Regions from separate parts of the Streptomyces sp. NPDC000151 genome, predicted to be linked through region 4. Evidence: riboswitches for the same ligand, from Rfam matches in the RefSeq annotation. Region 4 holds a riboswitch; each other region holds the start of a gene.

Region 1 (3,725 bases), on a different contig from region 4:
GTCGGGGTCCTTGAAGAACATGAAGGAGTTCCACGTCTCGCCGCGGCCTTCGGCCCAGCCCTCGGCGCCGAGATGCTGTACCGGACCGACCTCCACCCCGCGCCGTACCAGCTCCGCGTGGGCCGCTTCGATGTCCACCACGCACAGCTGCAGGCCCTGGAGCGAGCCCGGGGCCATGGCGGACTGGCCGGGTGCCGGCGGCAGGCCCTGGATGAGGGCGATCGAGCAGCGCGAACCGGGCGGGGTCAGCTGGATGATCCGTACCCCTTCGGCGACTTGCGAGTCCACGTCGGCCTTGAAGCCGCACTGTTCTTCGTAGAAGCGCTTCGCACGGTCCTGGTCGGTGACGGGGACGGTGACAACTTCGAGGGTCCACTCCACTGGGGCCGTCCTTGGCTCGGCGCCGTTCTTCTTGGGGCGCGGTGGCGGGGGCCCGTTCATTCTGCGGGAGCGGGATGGGTTGCGCTCGCCGGACGGCCGAAGATACGCCCGGCGGCCCGATGGCCCCCGCGGTGTGCGGGTGGCCATCAGGGCCGCCGTGGTGTGCGGGCCCGCGCTACGCGGAGACCCGGCCGTCGGCCACCGCCTCTCCCCTCCTGCTAGTACGCCCGGTTCCCGGTCGCGGCGGAGCGGGGCGCACGAGGCGGCGGCGACGGCGGACAAGTGCCCCGGACGGGCGGACGGAAGCCCGGCGGGCGGAGGATGGCCCGAAGGCGCGCCCGAAGACGACCCCGAAGGCGACCCCGGAGAGCGGGCGTTCTCAGACCTTCACGCCATCGTCGTCATCAGACGTCGTCATCAGACGTCGTCGTCAGGCGTCGTCGTCAGGCGTCGTCGTCAGGCGTCGTCGTCAGACCTTCAGCCCGTGGTCGCGCAGCCACGGCATCGGGTCGACCGGCGTGTCCGGGCTCGGGCGGACCTCCAGGTGGAGGTGCGGGCCCGTGACATTGCCAGTGGCGCCGACCCGGCCGATGACGTCGCCGGCGTTCACCTTGCCCGAGGTCTTCACCATCGAGGAGAGGTGGCAGTACCAGAGCTCGGTGCCGTCGTCGAGGGTGACGACGATGCGGTAGCCGTACGAGCCCGCCCAGCCGGCCTGCGTGATCGTGCCGCCGTGCACGGCCTTGGCCGGGGTACCGGTCGGGGCGGCGAAGTCCAGCCCTGTGTGGTCGGCGGCCCAGCGGTCGCCGCCCTGTCCGAAGGTGGCGGTGATGGTGAAAGAGGAGACCGGGAGGGTGTAGCTCTTGGCCAGTTCGGCGAGCTCGGCGGCGCGGGCGGCGGCCGCCTTCTTGCGCGCCTCTTCCTCGGCCTTGGCCTTGGCTTCCGCCGCGGCCTTCTTCTTCGCGCTCTCGGCGTGCTTCTGGCGCTCGGCCGCGTCCGCCTCGGCCTGCTGGACCGCGGCCTGTTCGGCGGTCTCGCGGGCCTCCTGGTCGGCGGAGCTCTGCGCCTGTTCGGCCTGCTCCAGGATGCGGGCGCGGAGCGCCTCGCCGCCGCCCTGCGCGGACTCGCCGCCGCCCGCCCGGGTGAACGGGCCGCCCTGCGCACCGTCCGCGCCCGTACCGGAGGAGTCGTGGGAGACCAGACCGCCGATGCCCGGCAGGCTCTCCGCCGCGGGGAGTTTCTCGGATACGTGTTCGGCCATGCTGCCCAGGTCGGGCATGGATATGGAGACCTGCGGCTTGCCCTGCGCGGAGGCCATGCCGCCCGCGCCGACCGCCGCGATGACGCCGACGCCCAGGACCGTACTGCTGCGGGCGAGGCCGCCGCCGCGCTGCTTGGCCACGCGGTGCCGGCCGCGTACGGGGCGTACGGACTCCTCGGTGGGGTTCCACTCCTCCCACGGGCCGCCCGCCGCACCCGGATCGCTCACGGCGGGGAAGGTGGCGGTGTCGGCGGGCGCCGGCTCGGCGTGCGTCCTGGGGGACTCGTGGGTGCCGTGCGCCGCGTACGCATCGTGGGTGCGGTACGAGTCGTGCGCGAGGTGCGGGGACCCGGGAGACGGGTCGGGGGCAGGCTTGTTGGACGCCACGGGGGCGCACTCCTTTCCTTCCTTCTCGCCTACCGGGTTAGCTGACGGGTTCGGAGCAGGAAGGTCTCCTACGGGCGGCTCCGGGGGGAGTCGTCCGATTCACCCCAAGGTGGTGGTTCCCCGGTTCCCTGGGCAGGTGGTGCGGTGGTGAAGTGCGCTTATGGGATTCGGCGTCGGCCGCGCGGTGCCGCCTCTTGCGACGGCTGGTCCGACCGCGCTGCGTTATCGGACAGTAATGGACGGGACGGCCGGATTCCAAGCGTTCCCCGGAATCCGTACGCCCGCTGAGCTGGACTTATGCCACCAGTCATGACCAAATGGGGGCGAGTTGACCGGGCATCGGAAACCCGTAGCGGACTGATCGTTTGTCAGTTGTTATGCGGAGGGGTGCGCAGCGATTACGTACAGTGAGAGCAGTAACGTCTGATCATGGTCGTCAACAGCGCGCAGGCAGTGGCGGATCGGTACGCGGAGTTCTCGTGGCAGCAGGCGCGGGGCGAGTCCGAAGCGCATGAGGAGCTGACCGCCCGCATCAGCCAGGACCCGGAATTCTGCGACTTCCTGGGCGCCTCCCTGCCGCCCGGCAACAAGCAGCAGCCCAATCTCCTGCTCGCCGCCGTCCGTTACCTCGACGGCCCGCACGCCGACCAGGGGCCGCGCGGCGACTTCGCGTACCGCACGTGGCGCGAGTGGACGATCCGGCACTGGGACGACGTACGCGACGTCATGATGCGGCGGCTCACGCAGACCAACGAACCCGCGCGCTGCGCCACACTGCTGCCGCTCCTCGCCCGGCTCCCCCAGCCGCTCGCGCTCCTGGAGGTCGGCGCGTCGGCCGGGCTGTGCCTGCACCCGGACCGGTACCGCTATCGCTACGACGACGGACCGGAGTTCGGCGCTCCGGACAGCCCGGTCGTCTTTTCCTGCCGTACGTCCCCGGGCACGCCGGTACCGACCGGGCTGCCCCGGATCGCCTGGCGGGCGGGGATCGACCTGAACCCGCTCGACGTGGCCGACGCCGACGACGTGCGCTGGCTCCAGGCGCTGATCTGGCCCGGGTCGACGCCCGATGCGGCGGAACGTCAGCGGCGTCAGCGCGACGCCATCGAGGCCGTACGGCAGGCACCGCCGGCTCCGCTCGTGCGCGGCGACCTCCTGGACGAGCTGCCCGCGCTGGCCGCGCGGGCGCCGCGCGACGCGACGCTGGTGGTCTTCCACACGGCCGTGCTGACGTATCTGCCGCTGGAGCGCCGCGAGGAGTTCGCCCGGGTCGTACGGTCGGTCCTGGTGGACCGGGCCGGGCACTGGGTCTCCAACGAGCACCACAGCGTGCTGCCGTGGCTGCCCGGACCGCGCCCCGCCGACGCGCACCAGCTCACCCTCGCGCTCGACGGCCACCCGGTCGCCCTCACGGGCCAGCACGGACAGAGCGTGCAGTGGCTGGAGGAGGCACCGTCCCTACCCCTCCGGTCTTCGTAGCGCCAGCAGGGCCATGTCGTCCGCCGTCTCCCCTCCCGTGTGCCGTGCCACGTCGTCCACCAGGGCGTCCAGCAGCGCGTCGGGACCGGTGAACAGCCGGCCGGCCAGCCGGACCGCCGGCTGGTAGAACACGCCCCCGCTGTCCCGCGCCTCGGTCACCCCGTCGGTGAACAGCAGCAGCATCGCGCCGGGCGGGAAATCGGCCTGGTCGGCCCGG
Region 2 (3,725 bases), on a different contig from region 4:
AGGAGATGGAGCGCGCGCAGGCCCAGTTGGAGCGCGAGTGGCTGGACCGCCTGGAGACGGTCGCCGGGCGCGCGGACGAACTGGCCCGGTACGCGGTGCTGTTCGGCGACCCGCAGCTCGCGCTGAGCGCCGTACAGCGCGTTCTGGACATCACCCCGGACGAGGTGCAGGCGGTCGCCGCCGCCCGGCTGCGCCCCGACAACCGCGCGGTGCTGGTCTACGAGCCGACCCTGCCCGCCGGGGCCGAGGCCGCGGCCGCCGGGGAGCCGGAGCCCGCCGCGGCCGCCGTCCAGAACGACACCGAGACCAAGACCGAGGAGGCGGCCCAGTGACCGACGCCGTGACCCCGACCATGACCTTCCACCCGCAGCCGCAGGCCGGGCAGCCGAAGCCGTGGGCGTTCCCGGCCCCGGTGCGCGGCGCGCTCGGCAACGGCCTGACGGTGCTGCGCGCCGACCGCCCGGGCCAGCAGGTCGTGGCCGTCGAGATCAACCTCGTCGCGCCGCTGGACGCCGAGCCCGAGGGCCTGGACGGCGTCGCCACGATCATGGCGCGGGCGTTCTCCGAGGGAACCGACAAGCACGACGCCGAGGAGTTCGCCGCCGAGCTGGAGCGCTGCGGCGCCACGCTGGACGCGCACGCGGACCACCCCGGCCTCCGCGTCTCCCTGGAGGTGCCGGCCTCCCGCCTCGTGAAGGCGCTCGGCCTGCTCGCCGACGCCCTGCGCGCCCCGGCCTTCCCGGACAGCGAGGTCGAGCGCCTGGTGCGCAACCGCCTGGACGAGATCCCGCACGAGCTGGCCAACCCGGCCCGGCGCGCCGCGATGGCCCTCTCCAAGGAGCTGTTCCCGGCCACCTCCCGGATGTCCCGGCCGCGCCAGGGCACCGAGGAGACGGTGGCGCGCATCGACGCCGCCGCTGTCCGCGCCTTCTACGAGGCGCACGTACGCCCCGCCACGGCCACCGCCGTCATCGTCGGCGACTTCACCGGGGTGGACCTCGACGCGGCGCTGGAGGAGACCCTGGGCGCGTGGACCGGCTCCGCCGCCGAGCCGGTGGCCGCCTCCCCCATCACCGCCGACGACAGCGGCCGTGTGGTCATCGTCGACCGGCCCGGCGCCGTCCAGACGCAGCTGCTGATCGGCCGCATCGGCGCCGACCGGCACGACCGCGTCTGGCCCGCCCAGGTGCTCGGCACGTACTGCCTGGGCGGCACGCTCACCTCCCGCCTGGACCGCGTGCTGCGCGAGGAGAAGGGCTACACCTACGGCGTACGGGCCTTCGGGCAGGTGCTGCGCTCCTCCGGTGACGGCACGGGCGCGGCGATGCTGGCCATAAGCGGTTCGGTGGACACGGAGTCCACGGGTCCGGCGCTGGAGGACCTGTGGAAGGTGCTGCGGACGCTGGCCGCCGAGGGCCTGACCGACGCCGAGCGCGACGTGGCGGTGCAGAATCTGGTCGGCGTGGCGCCGCTGAAGTACGAGACGGCCGCCGCCGTCGCCGGGACGCTGGCCGACCAGGTCGAGCAGCACCTCCCCGACGACTTCCAGGCGGAGCTGTACCGGCGCATGGCCGAGACCGGCACGGTCGAGGCGACCGCCGCCGCGGTCAGCGCCTTCCCGGTGGACCGGCTCGTCACGGTCCTGGTGGGCGATGCCGCGCAGATCGCGGAGCCGGTGCGGAAGCTGGGCATCGGCGAGGTGTCGGTCGTCACGGGCTGACGCGGGGCGGGCCGGCGGCGGTCGCGGACCGGCGCCGTCCCGGGGCGGTTGCGGTGGTGAATTCGCCTGCGCGGTACGGCGGAAGGACGGGCCGGAACGCGTCGTACCGGTCCCGTCACTGGGTGTCTTGAACCGTGCCAACGCCGCTCACATAGCAGGACATAAAGGGTCCCGGGCCGCCAAAGCGGCCCGGGATCTTCGTTTTTGTCCGGAATGCTGTAGGTGGTTGCCTCCGCCCCGTGTGGCGTCCGGCACAAACTCTCGATTCTGTTTGCTGATCGCGAGATGTCCCCTTTAGCGTCGGTCCGGCTGTTCGTCAGAACTGCGCCGCGCCCGCGGCCGCCGGACAGTCATCGCCGAGTCCCCGTACGGCGCGAGCCAGGGGAGCCGGGGACCCACATGTCCCCTTGGGGTGAATCGGCGTCCTCTCCGGAGGCCGCCGTAGGAGACCTTCCTGCTCCGAACCCGTCAGCTAACCCGGTAGGCGAGAAGGAAGGAAAGGAGTGCGCCGGTCATGGCGTTCACCCGTGCCACCGGCAAGCACCGCCGCCCCGGCCGTGCTGCCCGGACCACCCGCAACATCGCCGGCATAGCCGCCGCGACCGGTGTCGTCGTGTCCATCGCCTCCCCGGCGCTGGCCGCCGCCGAGGACCCGGCCGCCACCGACACCGGCCTGACCCGCGCCATCGCCGACACCGGCGACCGGGTCGCCGACAACATCGTGGCCCAGGCCGACGCGCAGGAGGAGGCCGCCGAGGTCGCCGCCGCCCGTACGCAGGTCGAGGACGCCGCCGTCAAGAACGCCGAGGCCGCCAAGAAGAAGGCCCAGGAGGCTCAGCGCAAGGCCGCGGCCGAGGCGGCCGAGAAGAAGGCCGCCGCCAAGAAGAAGGCGGCGGAGAAGCGCGCCTCGCGCTCCGACGCCCGTACCACGCTCAGCGCCAGTGGCTTCGTCGCGCCGATCGCCGGCAGCTACGTCTCCACCCCGTACAAGGCGTCCAGCGGCCTGTGGTCCTCCGGCAGCCACACCGGCATCGACTTCCACGCCGCCTCCGGCACCGCCGTCCACGCCGTCGGCGCGGGCACGGTCGTCGAGGCCGGCTGGGGCGGCGCGTACGGCAACAACATCGTCCTCAAGATGAACGACGGCACCTACACCCAGTACGGCCACCTGTCGTCCATCGGCGTCTCCGTGGGCCAGCGGGTCTCCGCGAACCAGCAGATCGCGCTGTCCGGCAACACCGGCAACACCACCGGCCCGCACCTGCACTTCGAGGCGCGCACCGGCCCGGAGTACGGCTCGGACATCGACCCGATCGCGTACCTGCGTTCGCACGGCGTCAGCGTCTGAGGGACCCGAGCCTCTGAGGGGCCGCGCACCGTACGGCGTTCCCCGTGTACCACCCGAAGCCCCGGCCCCCGGCCGGGGCTTCGGCGTCTCCGTATGCGCTCCCGTTGCGCTCCCGTCCCCGCCTCCCCGGAACTCCCGCCCATTGGCCAAAAAATATCCATGAATTCGTGACGGCCATCGGAAATGCCGGTCCGGTGTCATAGAGTCACGGAAAAGGCGCCGCCCGGACGGCGTTTCCAGAGGATTACGGCGGAGGCACGGACGATGCGAGGGAACATTTCGGCGCATGCGGTCTGCACGGCGATTCGCGACGACATCGTCTCCGGAACGTTCCCGCCCGGCTCCCGGCTGATCGAGGAACTGCTCGCGTCCCGGTACGGCGTCTCCCGCGTCCCCGTACGCGAAGCGCTGCGCACGCTGGAGTCCGAGGGGTTCGTCACCACGCGGCGGCACGCGGGCGCGTGTGTGGCCGAGCCGACCGAGCAGGAGGCCGCCGACCTCCTGGACATCCGCCTCCTCCTGGAGCCCCTGGGCGCCGCCCGCGCCGCGGCCCGCCGCTCGGCCGCCCATCTGAAGGTACTGCGCGGCCTGGTCCGCCTGGGGCGTGCGAGGGCCCGCCACGGCAGCGCCGCCGACCTGCGGCAACTGGACTGCTGG
Region 3 (3,725 bases), on a different contig from region 4:
TACGGGCACGGCATCCACTACTGCCTGGGCGCGCCACTCGCCCGCCTCGAAGGCCGTGCCGCGCTGGCGACCCTGCTGACCCGGCTGCCCGACCTCCGGCTGGCCGCCGCCCCCGATGACCTGCGGTGGCGCGGCGGCCTCATCATGCGCGGGCTGCGGGCGCTGCCGGTGGAGTTCACGCCGGAGGGCGCGGCGGACGTACGGGGAAGCGCGGAGCCGACCACCCCGAGAGGCGCGGAGCCAGCCACCCCGCAAGGCCCGGAATCGATCGCTCCGCAAGACGCGGATCCGGCTATTCCGGAAAGCGCGGAGTAAGTCGTTCCGGAGGGCGTGCCGTCCGGCGCGCAAAAGGCGCATAGCGCATCGTCCCGGGCGGGGCGGGCGCCCGCTTCCGACGGCCCGTCAGAACGGGAAATCGCGGACGTACCGGAATGCGCCAAGGGTGCCCGGGTCGAGACGAACTGACCTGGCGTCAGCAGCGTGATCTACGCGTGATCTCCGCTACACCGGGTTGAGACCGGACCGGGCCCCCGCTACCTTGCGTGCGACAACTCAAGCCGCCGCTCGAAAGGCACTCGCATGCGCTCCGGCAACGGTAGACACCGCCGCCCCCGTCAGGCTCCCGCCCTCCTGGTGGCGGCCTCCGTCACGGGGGCCGGGCTGGCCCTGCCGCTGCTGACGGCGGGCGGGGCCCAGGCCGCCGACACCGCCACCTGGGACCGCGTCGCGCTGTGCGAGAGCGGCGGCACCTGGAGCGCCAACTCCGGCAACGGCTACTACGGCGGGCTGCAGCTGACCCTGCAGATGTGGAAGGACTACGGCGGCGAGTCCTACGCCGAGCGTCCGGACCTGGCCAGCCGCGCCCAGCAGATCGCGGTCGCCGAGTCGGTACTGAACGACCGCGGCCCGGATGCCTGGCCCAGCTGCTCGGTGAACGCCGGCCTCGACCTGGACGGGCTGATACCCGACGTGGACCCGGGCAGCACGCAGACGCCCGCGCCGCAGCCCTCCGACGACGGCTCCGCGAGCGGCAGCGACTCCGGCGACACCCAGCCGTCGGGCGGCGCCACGGACGGCGCCACGGATGGTGCCACCGACGAGCCGTCGGCCACGCCCTCCGCCACGCCGTCCGGCGACGGCACGGACTCCGGTGACGCGCGGCCCTCCGAAGGCGCCTCCGAGCAGCCCACCGCCGACCCGTCGGCCGACCCCACCACCGACCCGTCGACCGCTCCGTCGACCGAGCCCTCGGACTCCGCGCAGCCCTCCGAGGGGGCCACCGAGCCGCCCGCGTCGTCCGACGGCGGCGCCTCCGCGCCCGGTACCGGCCGGCACCGCGGCGGTACCGACGACGGCAAGGACGGGCGTCCCGAGGGGCGGCACGCCTCGCGCGGCGGTGACGCCCACCGCGGTACCGGGGAGGGCGACGGCGTGTACACAGTGCGGCCGGGCGACAGCCTCTCCGCGATCGCGGAGGAGCACGGGCTGGCCGAGGGGTGGGCCGGCCTCTACGACGCCAACGAGGGTGTCGTCGGAGCTGATCCGGACCTTATTCAGCCAGGTCAGCGCCTCGACCTCGGCCAGTGACCGCGGGCCGCACGGCGTAAGTGCGGGATGGTTGCCCCCATTTGGGGAAAGTGAGACATGGGTCTCGTCCCGAGGTATTCCGTCCGCCCTGTCCGTTCTTTCCATACCGTGTTCGACCTGCGCAAACGGATGCCACCGGTGATCGAAAACCGCAAAGTGTCCTGCGAAAAGGTGGTTTGAACCGCCGAGGGGTGTGTGTTTACGTTCTTCACCGCTCGCACCAAGCGAGCCCGCCGATCATTCGCCGAATCCTGCCGGTGATCGGTCGGACAACCGTCGCGCAAGCGCCGTAGGCAGGAGCGGGGGACCCAAGGTAAGTGCCGTACGCAGCGGAAACGCAGCGGCCGGCTTGGGGTGAAGCCGGATGTGCGACAGCGCATCCGGCCGGGCCACTCACAGCCCGAACCCGACAGCTCACCTCGCAGGCGTCGGTGAGGGAGAACAACATGCTCAAGGGCAAGCACCGCCGCCCCTCGAAGGCCGTCCGTGTCGCCACGCTCGCCGGTGTCGCAGGCGCCGCCGTGGCCGTCCCGCTGATGGCCGCCGGTTCCGCCAACGCCGCCTCGGTCGCCACCTGGGACAAGGTCGCCCAGTGCGAGTCCGGTGGCAACTGGTCGATCAACACCGGCAACGGCTACTACGGCGGCCTGCAGTTCAACAACAGCTCCTGGGCCGCCGCGGGTGGCACCAAGTACGCCCCGCGCGCCGACCTGGCCACCAAGGACCAGCAGATCGCCACCGCCGAGAAGCTGCTCGCCATGCAGGGCCCGGGTGCCTGGGGCTGCGCCGGTGCCGGCGGCCTGACCGCCGGTGGCCCGTCCGCGCAGGTGAACACCGGTGGCTCCGGCCAGGTCCAGCAGCAGGCCGCCCCGAAGCAGGAGGCGCCGAAGCAGCAGGCCGCGCCGCAGCAGCAGGCCCCGAAGCAGCAGGCCGCGCCGCAGCCGCAGCCCGTGCAGCCCAAGGCCGACCCGAAGCCGGTGACCGGCCACGGCAACTACACCGTGAAGTCCGGCGACACCCTGGGCAAGATCGCCAAGGCGCACGGCGCCGACTGGAAGACCGTCTACGCGAAGAACAAGTCGGTCGTCGGCGGCAACCCGAACCTGATCTTCCCCGGCCAGAAGCTCAACGTCTGAGCCGGTACAGGCCGGCACCTCAACGTCCGAGCCGGTACCCGGCAGGCGTGAGAGCCGCCCCGTGAGACCGCCCCGCCGCGACGCGTCCCCCCGAGCGCGCCACGGCGGGGCTTTCGCGTTGGCGCGGCGGGGCAGTGCACCGGCATCCGGGCGGGCCGCCGCTCAGATGCGTACGGACCGTTTTGCCCGGTACGTCCGCTACAAAATGCGGACGCTACCTCCCGTATTGCGGGCCTTTGGGTCCTTTTTCGTCTCACAGACGGGGCTAGGGGCAGGCGTAGGAGCCGTGGGCCGTTAGGCTCGTGCTGCAGAACTCCAGAAACCCACGAAGGAGACAACGTGCCGTCGATCGACGTCGTCGTAGCTCGCGAGATCCTCGACTCGCGAGGCAACCCCACGGTCGAGGTCGAGGTCGGCCTCGACGACGGCAGCACCGGCCGCGCGGCCGTGCCGTCGGGCGCCTCCACCGGCGCCTTCGAGGCCATCGAGCTGCGTGACGGCGACCCGAACCGTTACCTCGGCAAGGGCGTCGAGAAGGCCGTGCTGGCCGTCATCGAGCAGATCGGCCCCGAGCTGGTCGGCTACGACGCCACCGAGCAGCGCCTCATCGACCAGGCGATGTTCGACCTGGACGCCACCGACAACAAGGGCTCCCTGGGCGCCAACGCGATCCTGGGCGTCTCGCTGGCCGTCGCGCACGCCGCGTCCGAGGCCAGCGACCTGCCGCTGTTCCGCTACCTCGGTGGCCCGAACGCGCACGTCCTGCCCGTCCCGATGATGAACATCCTGAACGGCGGCTCGCACGCCGACTCCAACGTGGACATCCAGGAGTTCATGATCGCCCCGATCGGCGCGGAGTCCTTCTCCGAGGCGCTGCGCTGGGGCGCCGAGGTCTACCACACCCTCAAGAAGGTCCTGAAGAACAAGGGCCTGGCCACCGGCCTGGGCGACGAGGGCGGCTTCGCCCCGAACCTCGGCTCCAACCGTGAGGCCCTCGACCTC
Region 4 (3,725 bases):
TCGGCGGGGGCGGCCGACGGCCGTCGGGGCGGATCCGACGGCGATGGGGAGCCGACCGCCTGGGTGAGGACGCTAAACCTGCCGGCGGGCATGAGGCGGGGCAATGCCGGTATTTGTCCATTCCGCTGCCATGGATTGCTCGCTTTCGGCCACGGGGTGACGGATACCGGCAGGTGCCGACCGGTGGCGGGCCGGTGGTGGGCCGGGGCAGCGACGGCAGCCCTGCCCGAGGGCCGGGCCGGGGGCGGGGCTACGATCGACCACTATGGACGTAGTGATCAATGTGTTCGTCGCGCTGCACATCATCGGCATCGCTTCGCTGCTCGGCGGCTTCCTCACGCAGATGAAGGCGATGGGCGCGGGCACCGCCCGCTTCGTGCCCGCGATGCTGCACGGCGCGATCACGATGCTGGTGACCGGCGTCATCCTGGTCGGCCTGAACCAGATGCAGGACTACTCGGTCAACAACATCAAGATCGGCGTCAAGCTCGCCGTCCTGATCGTGATCCTGGGCCTGGTCTACGTGAAGCGTGACGAGGAGAAGGTGGAGAAGCCGCTCTTCGGGCTCGTCGGCCTGCTCACGGTCGTCAACATCTTCATCGCGCTGCTCTGGACCTGAGCCGCCCCACCTTCGGCGCGACGAACCGCGCGACTGCCTCGTTCTCCGGGGCGGTCGCGCGGTTCGTCGTTTCCGGGCATGTGCCGCTCAGGCCGGCCGTACGCTCCCGTAGATCGGCATGTAGTAGATCGACTCCACGCGGACGCTCGCGCCCGGCTTCGGCGCGTGGATCATCTTGCCGTCGCCGATGTACATCCCGACGTGGCTGATGTCGTCGTAGAAGAACACCAGGTCACCGGGGTGAAGGTCCTTCGTCGCGACCCGCGTGCCGGTCTTCACCTGGTCCCAGGTCGTCCGCGGCAGCGAGACGCCCGCCGCCTTCCACGCCGCCTGGGTCAGCCCTGAGCAGTCGTACGACGTGGGGCCGGTCGCGCCCCACACGTACGGCTTGCCCAGCTGCGCGCGGGCGAAGGTGAGCGCCTTCTCCGCCTTGGTTGCGTACGCACCATCGGGCACCCCGGAGCCCGACCCCGTACCGGACCCGGTATCACCCCCGGAGCCGGTCCCGGACCCGCCGTCCGTACCGCCCGATCCGTCGTCCTGGTGCTCCCGCTGCTCGCGCTCGGCCTGCTCCCGCGCCAGCCGCTCGGCCTTGCGCTGCGCCTCGGCCTTCTTCTTGCGGTCCAGCTCCGCCAGCCGCGCCTTCTCCTGCGCGGTCAGCCGGGACAGCAGCTGCCGGGCCTCGGTCAGCTTGTCCTGGACGTCCCGCTTGGACGTCTTCAGTGACTCCTGGGACTTCTGCAGCTCCTCCAGGCTCCGGGTCGCCTGCGCCCGCTTGCGCGCGGCCTGCGCCTGCTGGTCCTGGTAGTCGGCGACCGCCTCCTGCTGGCGGCCGGTGAGCCGCTCCATCAGGTGGTTGCGGTCCACGAACTGCTGCGGGTCCCGGGCCAGCATCAGCTGGGCGGTCGGGCTCAGCCCGCCGGAGCGGTACTGCGCGGAGGCGAAGGTGCCCAGCTCGCGCCGGGCCTCGTTCATCTTCTCGGTCCGCTGGGCCGCGGCCTCGCGCAGCCCGTCCACCTTCTCGCGCTGCGTGCCGGCGCGCTCCTTGGCGGCGTTGTACTTCTGGGTGGCGACCTCGGCCTGCCGGTACAGGCCGTCGACCTTCTTCTTGACCTCTTCTATGGAGGGCTTGGGGTTTCTGGGTGCCGCGTCCGCGCTCTGGGTGAGCAGCGTGACGGAGGCGAGCGCCGCGGTGGTGAGCCCGGCCGCCGTACGGCGGTGCGCGGGCACGGCGAGGATGCGGGTGCGCGGCTTGCGATGAGACGCCAAGGCCGGCGACTCCTTCCGTGGACCGCCTACCGGGTTAGCTGTCGGGTTCGGGCGCGTGCCGCATCGCTGCGGCCGTACTACGGAAGGTGCCCTACGGCCGTACGGATCGCTCCGTGCCGGCCGATTCACCCCGGTCGTGCGTGTGGGTCCCCGGCTCCGGCCCGCCCTGGGTGCGGCGGTACGGACTCGGCGGGGCGGCCCGTGCCGGCGCTTTCGCCGGGCGGTGGGGCGGGCTGCCCGGTCGGCACGGTAGCCAACTCGTGTGACTTCTGTGAAGGCTGATGTTCGATATGCCCGAAACCTTTTCGTGATCTCGTCGTGTCCGGGTCGATGCCGGACCGGTTCCGACCACGCACTGTCCGGTGCCGTTCTCTGCCCGTGACCGCCCGCCTCGTGCCGTATTCTCCGCACCCCCGTAATCCCCGGAATTTCGCGGCCGGGGCCGGGTTGTCGGTGGGGCGGCCTAGACTCGGTGGGCGATGAGCAGCCTCTTTGACGACAGCTTCCTGGCGGACCTCGATTCCAAGGACGAGGAGCCGCCGCCTCCCGAGGACGAGGACCGTCCGGCAGCGGAGGAGGTGCCGCACGACCTCTTCGGCGGCCGCTTCGACGCGCCCGTGCAGCGGGACGCGTACTACCGCGACGGCGCCGCCCGCCCCGCAGTGGACCCGGCCGCGCTGCTGGAGGGGCTGAACGACGAGCAGAAGGCCGCCGTCGTGCACACGGGCGCGCCGCTGCTCATCGTCGCGGGCGCCGGCTCCGGCAAGACCCGCGTCCTCACGCACCGCATCGCGCATCTGCTCGGCGCGCGCGGCGTCCACCCCGGCCAGGTCCTCGCGATCACGTTCACGAACAAGGCCGCGGGCGAGATGAAGGAGCGCGTGGAGGAGCTGGTCGGCCCGCGCGCCAACGCCATGTGGGTGTCCACCTTCCACAGCGCCTGCGTGCGCATCCTGCGCCGCGAGTCCAAGAAGCTGGGCTTCACGTCGTCGTTCTCGATCTACGACGCCGCCGACTCCAAGCGCCTGATGGCCCTGGTCTGCCGCGACCTGGACCTCGACCCCAAGCGCTTCCCGCCCAAGTCCTTCAGCGCCAAGGTCTCCAATCTCAAGAACGAGCTCATCGATCACGAGGACTTCGCCGGGACGGCCGCCGACGGCTTCGAGAAGACCCTCGCCGAGGCGTATGCGATGTACCAGGCGCGGCTGCGCGAGGCCAACGCCCTGGACTTCGACGACATCATCATGACGACGGTGAATCTGCTGCAGGCGTTCCCGGACGTCGCGGACCACTACCGCCGCCGCTTCCGGCACGTGCTGGTCGACGAGTACCAGGACACGAACCACGCCCAGTACACCCTCGTGCGCGAGCTGGTAGGCCCCGGGACGCCCGAGGTGCCCGCCGCCGAGCTGTGCGTCGTGGGCGACGCCGACCAGTCGATCTACGCCTTCCGCGGCGCCACGATCAGGAACATCCTCCAGTTCGAGGAGGACTACCCGAACGCGACCACGATCCTGCTGGAGCAGAACTACCGCTCCACGCAGACGATCCTCTCGGCCGCCAACGCCGTCATCGAGCGCAACGAGAACCGCCGCCCGAAGAACCTCTGGACGGACGCCGGCACGGGCCCGAAGATCACCGGCTATGTCGCCGACACCGAGCACGACGAGGCGCAGTTCGTCGCCGACGAGATCGACCGGCTGACGGACGCGGGCGAGACCAGGGCCGGCGACGTCGCGATCTTCTATCGTACGAACGCCCAGTCCCGTGTCTTCGAGGAAGTCTTCATCCGGGTCGGGCTGCCGTACAAGGTCGTCGGCGGCGTGCGCTTCTACGA

What was found. Region 4 has a riboswitch for cyclic di-AMP ahead of ABT381_RS28975 (C40 family peptidase). Riboswitches for the same ligand answer to the same signal wherever they lie in the genome.
Region 1: it holds a riboswitch for cyclic di-AMP, as region 4 does, so the genes downstream of both, ABT381_RS27585 (M23 family metallopeptidase) here and ABT381_RS28975 (C40 family peptidase) in region 4, are expected to answer to the same signal.
Region 2: it holds a riboswitch for cyclic di-AMP, as region 4 does, so the genes downstream of both, ABT381_RS11515 (M23 family metallopeptidase) here and ABT381_RS28975 (C40 family peptidase) in region 4, are expected to answer to the same signal.
Region 3: it holds a riboswitch for cyclic di-AMP, as region 4 does, so the genes downstream of both, ABT381_RS23700 (transglycosylase family protein) here and ABT381_RS28975 (C40 family peptidase) in region 4, are expected to answer to the same signal.

What each region holds. Positions count from the first base shown of each region.
Region 1 is NZ_JBEPFC010000127.1:7,590-11,314, reverse strand. It holds gene ABT381_RS27590 (VOC family protein) at 1-381, opposite strand, end outside; gene ABT381_RS27585 (M23 family metallopeptidase) at 851-2,029, opposite strand; cyclic di-AMP (ydaO/yuaA leader) riboswitch at 2,041-2,183, opposite strand; gene ABT381_RS27580 (DUF2332 domain-containing protein) at 2,459-3,508, shown strand; gene ABT381_RS27575 (PP2C family protein-serine/threonine phosphatase) at 3,488-3,725, opposite strand, start outside.
Region 2 is NZ_JBEPFC010000027.1:40,257-43,981, reverse strand. It holds gene ABT381_RS11525 (M16 family metallopeptidase) at 1-332, shown strand, start outside; gene ABT381_RS11520 (M16 family metallopeptidase) at 353-1,720, shown strand; cyclic di-AMP (ydaO/yuaA leader) riboswitch at 2,065-2,222, shown strand; gene ABT381_RS11515 (M23 family metallopeptidase) at 2,235-3,068, shown strand; gene ABT381_RS11510 (GntR family transcriptional regulator) at 3,333-3,725, shown strand, end outside.
Region 3 is NZ_JBEPFC010000094.1:9,776-13,500, forward strand. It holds gene ABT381_RS23690 (cytochrome P450 family protein) at 1-315, shown strand, start outside; gene ABT381_RS23695 (transglycosylase family protein) at 580-1,587, shown strand; cyclic di-AMP (ydaO/yuaA leader) riboswitch at 1,863-2,030, shown strand; gene ABT381_RS23700 (transglycosylase family protein) at 2,034-2,723, shown strand; gene eno (phosphopyruvate hydratase) at 3,063-3,725, shown strand, end outside.
Region 4 is NZ_JBEPFC010000142.1:6,997-10,721, reverse strand. It holds gene ABT381_RS28980 (hypothetical protein) at 266-619, shown strand; gene ABT381_RS28975 (C40 family peptidase) at 707-1,888, opposite strand; cyclic di-AMP (ydaO/yuaA leader) riboswitch at 1,897-2,076, opposite strand; gene pcrA (DNA helicase PcrA) at 2,368-3,725, shown strand, end outside.